2 regions of the Pantoea sp. ABR1s genome follow, and region 1 is predicted to be linked to the other one. Evidence: riboswitches for the same ligand, from Rfam matches in the RefSeq annotation. Region 1 holds a riboswitch; the other holds the start of a gene.
What was found. Region 1 has a riboswitch for thiamine pyrophosphate ahead of thiC (phosphomethylpyrimidine synthase ThiC). Riboswitches for the same ligand answer to the same signal wherever they lie in the genome.

Region 1 (5,429 bases):
AGAAACGCGGGCCTTCGCCGGTTTCAAAGTAGAGACCCAGTCCCATCGCATCCGGAATGGTCAGGATGTCACTGAAGAGGATGGCGGCATCCAGCGGATAACGGCGCAGCGGCTGCAGGGTGACTTCACAGGCCAGCTCGGCGTTTTTACACAGCGACATAAAGTCACCCGCCTGGGCGCGTGTCGCTTTGTACTCCGGCAAATAGCGCCCGGCTTGTCGCATCATCCAGACCGGCGTGACATCAACCGGCTGACGTAACAGGGCACGCAAATAACGATCGTTCTTCAGTTCACTCATCTCAACACTCTCTCAATAACAGGCGTGTAGTGTAGCACTTTCACACTTCGGCGCGGCACAGGGCGACGGTATCTTCAATCAGGCGGCGCGCCACGGTGCCTGGCGGTGGCAGCAACGGCAGCTCATCAAAACGGAACCAGGCCGCATCCAGCAGCTCTTTACCGTCGTGCTGCAGATCGCCGCTGTCATACTCCGCCATAAAGGCTGTCATCAGCGATTGCGGGAAGGGCCACGGCTGGGAGGTAACGTAACGGACGTTTTTGACGCGGATATTGCTCTCTTCCATCACTTCGCGGGCAACGGCCTGCTCCAGCGTCTCGCCCACCTCCACAAAACCTGCCAGCACGGTGTAGACCTTGTTGCGATGGCGGGCATGATTCGCCAGCAGGATTTCATCACCGCGACGGATAGCCACAATGATGCAGGGTGCGATCTGCGGATAGTAACGCTCGCGGCAATGGCTGCAGAGACAGGCAAATTCATGTTTGCTTTGGTGCATTTCATGGCCGCAATAGCCGCACCAGCGATGAGAACGGTAGAATTCCGCCAGTTGCACACCGCGACCCACCAGCTGAAACAGCGCCACATCCTGATCGATCAGCTGTCGTACTGAGAACATATCGGCAGAACGCGGCTCACAAATCAGCCAGACTTTTTCGCCCTGCCACTCACCGATGGTCCGGGCTTTACTGCCGGTCAAACCAAATTTTTCGGCGTTTCCGTGGGGTAAATCACCTTGTGGTAACCAAAGTTTCTGTTCATGGCTGACAATCCACCATCCAGCGTCTACGCTTGAGATTTCGCATTGCATTTATTTCGTCATCCTTAGCGTCAACTCGCACGCTGAAGTCCTGATGTTAAGTGTGTAGATAAACAACTATAACTCACATGGAGTTAGATATGCTTAACCAGTTAGACGTCCTGGCTGAACGCGTAGGTGGCAGTAATGAACTGGTCGATTCGTGGCTTGAAGCCCGTCGTCAGCTACTGGTGACCTATTATCACCTGGTCGGACTTAAACCAAACAAAGAGGCGCTGACGCGTCTTGATGAGCAGGCTCTGGACAACTTCTGTCACGGTCTGGTCGATTATCTTTCTGCGGGTCACTTCAGTATCTATGAACGCGTGATCAGCGAAATGAGTGGCGACAGCCCGATGATTGCCGCCGCACAGATCTATCCACCGCTGGAAGCCAATACTGAGCGTCTGATGCAGCTGTATGACGGCCACCTGCAGCAGGCGATCGACGACGAGAACTGCATGACCTTCCAGCAGGCACTCTCCGAAGTGGGTGAAGTGCTGGAAGCACGCTTTACGCTGGAAGATAAGCTGATCCAGCTGGCATGGGATAACCAGCTTGTCCCCCCGCCGGTTGCCAATGACAGCCATATCGCGCGTCCGGCTTAATCATCATCTCCGGCAAAGGGGTTGAGATTATCCCGTAGCCCTTTTATGCTGAACAGGTTCTGAGGAGAGTGCTCCAAAGAACCTTTTTGATTTTTGCTTTGAAATATAAGGTTTTTACATCTGGCTCTGTTATCAGACACCAGCGTAAAAACAGCTTCTTGTCGGAGTGCCCAGTTGGGCTGAGACCGTTAATTCGGGATCCGCGGAACCTGATCAGGTTAGAACCTGCGAAGGGAACAAGAGTAAATATTCTCTGTATGCCAGCATGCTAACGCTGTCTATACGGTTACTCCTTCCGAACTCCGGACAAGCATCGTTCCCCCTTAACAGGATGATTGCTATGTCTGACCAAAAAACAACCCGTCGTGAACAGCGTGCCCAGGCGCAGGAATTTATTGATTCCCTGCAAAGCGGCAGTGCATTTCCCCAGTCCCGCCGCATCTGGATTACCGGCAGCCGCGAGGATATTCGCGTTCCCATGCGTGAAATCGTGCTAAGCCCGACTCACATCGGCGGCAGCAAAGAACAGCCTCTCTATGAGCAGAACGAAGCGGTACCGGTCTATGACACGGCGGGTGCCTATGGCGATCCCGCGGCACAGATCGATGTTCATCGGGGCCTGGAAAAGCTGCGCGCCCGCTGGATTGCTGAACGCGACGACAGCGAACTTCTCGAACAGAACAGCTCAGGCTATACCCAGCAGCGGCTGGCTGACGAGGGGCTGGATCATCTGCGTTTCGATCAACTGCCGACACCGCGCCGTGCCCGCGCAGGCTGCTGCGTCACGCAATTGCACTATGCCCGCCAGGGGATCATCACCCCGGAGATGGAATTTATCGCACTGCGGGAAAACATGGGCCGTGAGCGAATCCGCAGTGAGGTATTGCTGCAACAGCATCCCGGCCACAGTTTTGGCGCGCATCTGCCAGCCAGTATCACGCCCGAGTTTGTACGTCAGGAGGTCGCTGCCGGACGCGCCATTATCCCTGCCAATATCAATCACCCTGAATCGGAGCCGATGATCATTGGCCGCAACTTTCTGGTTAAGGTCAATGCCAACATCGGTAACTCGGCGGTGACCTCTTCTATTGAGGAAGAGGTGGAAAAACTGGTCTGGTCGACTCGCTGGGGTGCCGATACGGTGATGGATCTCTCTACCGGTCGTTATATTCATGAAACGCGCGAATGGATTTTGCGAAACAGCCCGGTGCCAATCGGTACAGTGCCGATTTATCAGGCGCTGGAAAAAGTGAATGGCGTAGCCGAGGCGCTGAACTGGGAAATATTCCGCGATACGCTGCTTGAGCAGGCGGAACAGGGTGTCGATTATTTCACTATCCACGCTGGCGTGCTGCTGCGTTATGTCCCGATGACGGCGAAACGTCTGACCGGAATTGTATCGCGGGGTGGCTCTATCATGGCGAAATGGTGCCTGTCGCATCATCAGGAGAGCTTCCTGTATCAGCACTTCCGGGAGATTTGTGAAATCTGCGCCGCCTATGATGTCTCCCTGTCGCTGGGCGATGGCCTTCGTCCGGGTTCCATTCAGGATGCCAACGATGAGGCGCAGTTTGCCGAACTGCGTACCCTGGGCGAGCTGACCCGTATTGCCTGGGAATATGACGTTCAGGTAATGATTGAAGGCCCGGGGCACGTCCCGATGCATATGATCCGCCGCAACATGACAGAACAGCTCGACCTGTGCGATGAAGCCCCCTTCTACACCCTTGGCCCGCTGACCACCGACATCGCGCCCGGCTATGACCATTTCACCTCCGGTATCGGTGCTGCCATGATTGGCTGGTTTGGTTGCGCCATGTTGTGTTACGTCACGCCCAAAGAGCATCTGGGTCTGCCGAACAAAGAGGATGTGAAGCAGGGATTGATCACCTACAAAATCGCGGCGCATGCCGCCGATCTGGCGAAAGGCCATCCGGGTGCGCAGATCCGTGATAACGCCATGTCCAAAGCGCGCTTTGAGTTCCGCTGGGAAGATCAGTTTAATCTGGCGCTGGATCCCCATACGGCGCGGGCTATGCATGATGAAACCCTGCCGCAGGAGTCGGGCAAAGTGGCCCATTTCTGCTCGATGTGTGGCCCTAAGTTCTGCTCGATGAAAATTTCCCAGGAGGTGCGCGAGTTCGCAGCACGTCAGGATACGCACGCCGAGCCCGTTGAAGTGGGCATGGCGCAAATGTCAGACCGTTTTCGTCGGCGCGGCGGTGAGCTTTATCATCCCGCCGATGCCATTAAGGAGGAGTAACGATGCCCGCATTTCCCGCTACCGCCCCGCGCCTGGGGCTTTATCCGGTGGTTGATAGCCCCGACTGGATTGAGCGCCTGCTGAAGATGGGCGTTCGTACACTGCAGCTGCGCATCAAAGATCAGCCCGATGAGATCGCCGAACCCGCCATCGCTCAGGCGATTGCACTGGGTAAACGCTATGACGCGCGCCTGTTTATCAATGACTATTGGCAGCTGGCGATAAAGCATCAGGCTTATGGCGTGCATCTGGGTCAGGAGGATCTCGATGTTGCCGATCTTGCCCGGATTCATCAGGCAGGAATGCGTCTGGGGCTCTCCACCCATGACGATGCTGAACTGGATCGCGCACTGGCAATCCAGCCCTCTTACATCGCGCTTGGACATATTTTCCCGACGCAGACCAAAGAGATGCCTTCTGCGCCGCAGGGCATTGAGCAGCTGAAGCGGCATCTGACGCGCCTGACGCATATCCCCACCGTGGCAATTGGCGGTATCTCAATTGCTCGGGCACCTGACGTGCTGGCAACCGGCGTAGGGAGTATTGCGGTGGTGAGTGCGATTACCCAGGCAGATGACTGGCGTGAAGCAACACGTACTTTGCTGGCGCTGGCAGAGCTTCACCAATAAGGATTTGTGGAAGCTGTCCCGCATAGCGGCTGCAAAACCAGTAACGCCAGCGTTTCTGCCGGGAAAGCGGTGCGCAAAAGCGTAAGTTGCCGCTGGCGTGCTCTGATCCAAAACCTTAACGTGGCCTCCGTCAGGTTAAGGTTATCTGACCAGGGCCGGTTCCCTCCTCTTGCCGGCCCTGCTTCTTCTTTTCGCTATGCGAGAGTTGAAGCTGAAATCTGCGTCTCATGCTGGCACGAGAGCATGGCGCGTTCGACGGCTGCACCCACCAGCGCCAGCGCCTTCTCAGTCTGCTCGTTGATCGGCAGCCCGTAGTTTAAGCGCAGACAGTTACGGTATTTACCCGAGGCCGAAAAGAGTGAGCCTACGGCTATCTGAATTTTTGACTCGCGCAATTCGCGATTGAGCCGGACCGCATCAAACGCTTCGGGGAGCTCTATCCACATCAGAAAACCGCCCTGAGGACGGGAAACGCAGATGCCGCAGGGAAAGTAGTGGCGCACCCAGCAGCTAAAGGTTTCATAGTTACGATGATAGATTTGCCGCATCCGGCGCAGATGGGGCTGATAATGGCCCTGGCGGATAAACTCGGAGACCGCATGCTGAGGCTGTGTGGCGGTGGAACCTGTGACGATATATTTCATGTGCAGTACACGGTCGCGATAGCGGCCGGGTGCAACCCAGCCGACACGCAAACCTGGCGCCAGCGTTTTGGAAAAGGAGCTGCACAGCAGAACCCGGCCATCGAGATCCAGCGCTTTAATGGTCGCTGGGCGCGGATATTCCCAGGCTAACTCACCATAAACATCATCTTCAATGACCGCCGCGTCAA
Region 2 (5,429 bases), 450 kb from region 1:
GAAGAGAATGATATGACGACGATCGCCGACGCTGTCAGAGCGCTTTGCCACCAGCATGCTCACCACGATACCGGCCACCGCATTGATGGTGAAAAACAGTCCGACCCAAAAGGGCCGCGCCTGCACCTCGCGCGTCAGAAACAGGCTGAGCGTCGGCGCCTGCAGTGCGCCCGCGATGCCCAGCATGAACGAGGCGACCATAAAAGCGAGGTAAACCGGATTGATGCGGCGCTGCCGCGTTAACAGCGATTTCATACCGAAATCCCTTACAGAACAAACAGAGGGGAAAAAAGAAGGGTAGACGATACCGCGCAACATGAAAAAAGCCAGCAGAGATCATCTGCTGGCGGTGTAAATGCACCCTACTCAGAAAAGCACTCCGCTGAACAGCGAAGTCAGGGTCGAACGCCATTCAGAACTGAATGCCTCCCGCTCTTCCCATAACGCAAAGTTTGCTCTTAAAATAGGGCAAGAAAAACAGAGCGCTTTTCATCGGGAGTTCCTCTTTTATGTCCTCATCACGTCTGAAGCAGCAGTTCATTCGCCTGTGGCAGAGCTGTCAGGGGCAAACGCAGGAGATTACCCTTAGCGAACTGGCTGACCTGCTGCACTGCTCGCGCCGCCATATGCGCAATCTGCTCAACCGGATGCAGGCCGCGGGCTGGCTAATCTGGCAGGCGGAAGCCGGACGCGGCAAGCGTTCACAGCTTACCTTCTGCTATACCGGACTGGCCCTGCAGCAGCAACGTGCCGAGGATTTGCTGGAGCAGGATCGCATCGATCAGCTGGTCCAGCTGGTGGGCGATAAAAATCAGGTACGGCAGATGATCGCCGCGCATCTGGGGCGCAGTTTCCGTCAGGGCAAGCATATCCTGCGGGTGCTCTACTATCGTCCGCTGCTCAATCTGCTGCCCGGTTCGCCGCTGCGGCGCTCCGAAACCCATATTGCGCGACAGATTTTCAACGGCCTGACGCGGATAAATGAGGAAAATGGGGAAATCGAGCCCGATATTGCGCACCACTGGCAGCAGACTTCCCCGCTTCACTGGCGCTTTTTTCTGCGTCCGGCGATTCGCTTTCATCACGGCAGAGAACTGGAGATGGAGGATGTGCTGGCCACGCTGGAGCGTCAGCGCCCCCATCCGCTCTTTTCCCATATTGAGCAGATCGACTCGCCCGCGCCCTGGACGCTGGATATCCGCTTAAGCCAGCCCGACGAGGGATTACCCTGGCTGCTGGGCAGCGTCAGTGCGATGATCCTGCCGCGCGAATGGCCGACGCTGCACGATTTTGCCCGCCAGCCCGTTGGCACCGGTCCTTACCGGGTGATCCGCAATCAGGAGAGTCAGCTGAAGATCGAAGCGTTTGATGACTATTTTGGTTTTCGCGCGCTGATTGATGATGTCTCTATCTGGGTACTGCCCGACATCAGCGATGAGCTGGTCTATGCCGGTGTCCGTCTGCAGGGCGACGGAGCCGATGAGATTCAGGAGGAGAGCCGCCTTGAAGAGGGCTGCTACTATCTGCTGTTCGACCAGCGTTCAGAACAGGGACGCAACGAGGCGGTCCGGCGCTGGGTCAGCTACCTGTTTAATCCTATCGCCCTGCTCAATCACGCCGGTGTCGGCTACCAGCGCTACTGGTTTCCGGCGTATGGCCTGCTGCCACGCTGGCATCATCGGCGCGACCTGACGCCAGTGGAAAAACCGCCTGGCTTAACCCACCTGACGCTGACCTGGTACAGCCAGCACGTGGAGCATGAAGGCATCGCTAACGCGCTGCGTCCGCTATTGGCAGAGCATGGCGTCACGCTGGAGACCCGCGAGATCAGCTACGAAAGCTGGTATCAGGGCGAAGCGGAAAGTGATATCTGGCTTGGCAGCGTGAACTTTACCCTGCCGCTGACTTACTCTCTGTTTGCGCAGCTTTATGAGATCCCGTTGCTGCATCACTGTCTGCCGATCGACTGGCACAGCGATGCGGCCCGCTGGCGCGAGAAAACGCTGCCGCTGGCCGAATGGAGTAAACAGTTAGTCGAAGAAGCGGGTCTGCATCCGCTGTTTCACCACTGGCTGCTGCTTGAAGGTCAGCGCAGCATGCGCGGCGTTCGGATGAATACGCTGGGCTGGTTTGATTTTAAATCCGCCTGGTTCGCGCCACCCGCGCTGTGAGGCTTTCGCCCCGGCGCTGAAATGACTAGAATGTGACGTTCTCAACGGGGTGCCGCCTGCCACCAGCAAGCAGCTGAGAGATACCCGTCGAACCTGATTCGGTTAATACCGACGTAGGGATTTGGGAGGCCTCTGTGCTCAGATCCTTTGCGACTCATCCCCTATTCTCCTGAAGGAGCGCAAAGTGTTAAACAAAGTTCTGCCGGTGCTGCTGTTACTCTCCGCCCCCGTTCTGGCGGCTAAGCCGGTTCTCACGGTCTACACCTACGACTCCTTCTCCGCTGACTGGGGCCCTGGCCCGGCGGTTAAAAAAGCCTTCGAGGCGCAGTGCAACTGCGAGCTGAAATTCGTCACGCTGGAAGATGGCGTGTCGCTGCTGAACCGCGTGCGCATGGAAGGAAAAAGCAGCAAAGCCGATCTGGTACTGGGGCTGGATAACAATCTGGTACAGGCGGCGCAGAAAACCGGTCTGTTTGCCGAAAGTCAGGTCGATACCTCGACATTAAAACTGCCCGGCGGCTGGCACAACACCACCTTCGTGCCGTTTGATTATGGCTACTTCGCGTTTGTCTATGACAAAACCCGGCTGAAGAATCCGCCAAAAAGCCTGAAAGAGCTGGTCGACAGCCCGGAGAAGTGGCGGGTGATCTACGAAGATCCCCGTACCAGCACCCCCGGCTTAGGCCTGCTGTTGTGGATGCAGAAAGTCTATGGCGATCAGGCACCGCAGGCGTGGCAGAAGCTGGCGCAGAAAACCGTGACGGTGACCAAAGGCTGGAGTGAAGCCTATGGCCTGTTCCTCAAGGGCGAAGGCGATCTGGTGCTAAGCTACACCACCTCACCGGCTTACCACATCATCGAAGAGAAAAAAGAGAACTATGCCGCCGCGCCGTTTGCAGAGGGCCACTATCTGCAGGTTGAAGTTGCCGCGCAGTTAGCCAGCAGCAAGCAGCCGGCGCTGGCACAGCAGTTTATGAAGTTTATGGTGTCACCCGACTTCCAGCGCACGATTCCCACCGGTAACTGGATGTACCCGGTAATCGACACGCCACTGCCTGCCGGTTTTAGCGCACTCACTGTGCCCGCCACCGCTCTGCAGTTCTCGCCGGAAGAGGTTGCCAGCCAGCGTTCAGGCTGGATCAGCCAGTGGCAACGCGCCGTCAGCCGCTGATGCCGCGCTGGCTTATCCCCGGTTCGCTCGCCACGCTGCTGTTAATCAGCGTGGCGCTGCTGGCCTTCGGTGCACTCTGGAGCGCCGCGCCAGAGAATGACTGGCGCAGCGTGCTGCAGGATGATTACCTGCATCACGTTATCGCCTTCTCTTTTGGTCAGGCGCTGCTCTCCGCGCTGTTGTCGCTGCTGCCAGCGGTGCCGCTGGCGCGCGCGCTCTATCGACGCCGTTTCCCTGGCCGTCAGCTGCTGCTGCGTCTGTGCGCCATGACCCTGGTGCTGCCGGTGCTGGTGGCGGTATTTGGTCTGCTCACCGTCTATGGTCGTGTCGGCTGGCTGGCGCAGCTGTGCCAGCTGGCAGGGATTGATTACCACTTCTCTCCCTACGGTCTGTCGGGCATTTTGCTGGCGCACGTCTTCTTTAACCTGCCGCTGGCGACCCGCCTGATGCTGCAGGCGCTGGAGAGCATTCCGGCGGAACAGCGTCAGCTGGCGGCACAGCTCGACCTGCGCGGCTGGCACCATTTTCGTCTGCTGGAGTGGCCATGGCTGCGGCGTCAGCTGCTGCCGACCGGCGCGCTGATCTTCATGCTCTGTTTCGCCAGCTTTGCTACCGTGCTCTCACTGGGCGGCGGCCCGCAGGCGACGACCATCGAGCTGGCGATTTTCCAGGCGCTGAGTTATGACTACGATCCGGGGCGCGCAGCACTGCTGGCGCTGATCCAGCTTGGCTGCTGCGTGACGCTGGTGCTGCTCAGTCAGCGCTTCAGCAAGGCCATTCCCGCCGGAACCAGCCAGCTGAACGGCTGGCGCGATCCGCAGGATTCGCGCGGGGCGCAGCTGGTTGATGCGCTGCTGATCCTGCTGGCGCTGATCCTGCTGCTGCCCCCGCTGGCGGCGGTTATCATCGATGGTCTGCACGGCGGACTGCGCGGCGCGCTGGCGCAGCCTGCACTCTGGCAGGCGACGTTTACCTCACTGCGCATCGCCACCGGCGCCGGTCTGCTCTGTGTGGTGCTGACCATGATGCTGCTGTGGAGCAGCCGCGAGCTGCGCCTGCGTCAGCGCCCGGCGGCGGCAACCCTTATCGACACCAGCGGCATGCTGATTCTGGCGATGCCAGGCATCGTGCTCGCCACCGGCTTTTTCCTGCTGTTTAACGCCACCATTGGTCTGCCGGCGTCGGCGGACGGGCTGGTGATCTTCACCAATGCGCTGATCGCCATTCCCTATGCGCTGAAAGTGCTGGAGAACCCGATGCGTGACGTCGCGGAGCGTTACGGCAGACTCTGTGATTCGCTGGATATCCACGGCTGGAACCGGCTGCGGCTGATTGAACTGCGGGCGCTGAAACGTCCGCTGGCCCAGGCGCTGGCCTTTGCCTGCGTGCTGTCGATCGGTGATTTTGGCGTGGTGGCGCTATTTGGTACTGCCGATTTCCGCACCCTGCCGTTCTACCTTTATCAACAGATCGGTGCCTATCGCGGTGCTGACGGTGCAGTGACCGCGCTGCTGCTGCTGCTGCTCTGTTTGTTGCTGTTCACCCTGATGGAAAAATTACCAGGCCGCCATGCTGACACTGAATAACCTCACGTACCTTTATCAGCATCTGCCGATGCGCTTTAGTCTCAACGCCACCCGCGGCGAGCGCATCGCGATCCTCGGCCCCAGCGGGGCCGGTAAAAGCACCCTGCTGAGCCTGATTGCCGGTTTCCTGCCGGTGAAACAGGGCACCCTGATGATTGACGGCCAGGAGCACACCCACAGCGTGCCGGCCAGACGGCCGGTTTCGATGCTGTTTCAGGAGAACAACCTGTTTCCGCACCTCAGCGTGCAGCAGAACATGGCGCTGGGATTGCACCCCGGACTGAAGCTGAGCGCCGGGCAGCGCCAGCAGCTTGCAGCGCTGGCCGATCAGGTGGGATTAGGCGATCTGCTGACGCGGCTGCCGGGCGAGCTGTCAGGCGGACAGCGACAGCGCGTGGCACTGGCACGCTGTCTGCTGCGTGACCGTCCGGTGCTGCTGCTGGATGAGCCTTTTTCTGCGCTGGATCCCGCGCTGCGTGGAGAGATGCTGCAACTGGTGCG

Region 2: linked by a shared signal. The riboswitch ahead of thiB (thiamine ABC transporter substrate binding subunit) and the one ahead of thiC (phosphomethylpyrimidine synthase ThiC) in region 1 are both predicted to bind thiamine pyrophosphate.

Annotation. Positions count from the first base shown of each region.
Region 1 covers NZ_CM173823.1:3,861,295-3,866,723, forward strand. Annotated here, with positions in the region: gene hemE (uroporphyrinogen decarboxylase) at 1-298, opposite strand, end outside; gene nudC (NAD(+) diphosphatase) at 339-1,109, opposite strand; gene ACXKZD_RS18180 (Rsd/AlgQ family anti-sigma factor) at 1,199-1,705, shown strand; TPP riboswitch at 1,858-1,958, shown strand; gene thiC (phosphomethylpyrimidine synthase ThiC) at 2,046-3,968, shown strand; gene thiE (thiamine phosphate synthase) at 3,971-4,597, shown strand; gene ACXKZD_RS18195 (aminotransferase-like domain-containing protein) at 4,792-5,429, opposite strand, start outside.
Region 2 covers NZ_CM173823.1:3,406,783-3,412,211, forward strand. Annotated here, with positions in the region: gene ACXKZD_RS16140 (MFS transporter) at 1-255, opposite strand, end outside; gene sgrR (HTH-type transcriptional regulator SgrR) at 510-2,171, shown strand; TPP riboswitch at 2,207-2,309, shown strand; gene thiB (thiamine ABC transporter substrate binding subunit) at 2,356-3,342, shown strand; gene thiP (thiamine/thiamine pyrophosphate ABC transporter permease ThiP) at 3,318-4,928, shown strand; gene thiQ (thiamine ABC transporter ATP-binding protein ThiQ) at 4,912-5,429, shown strand, end outside.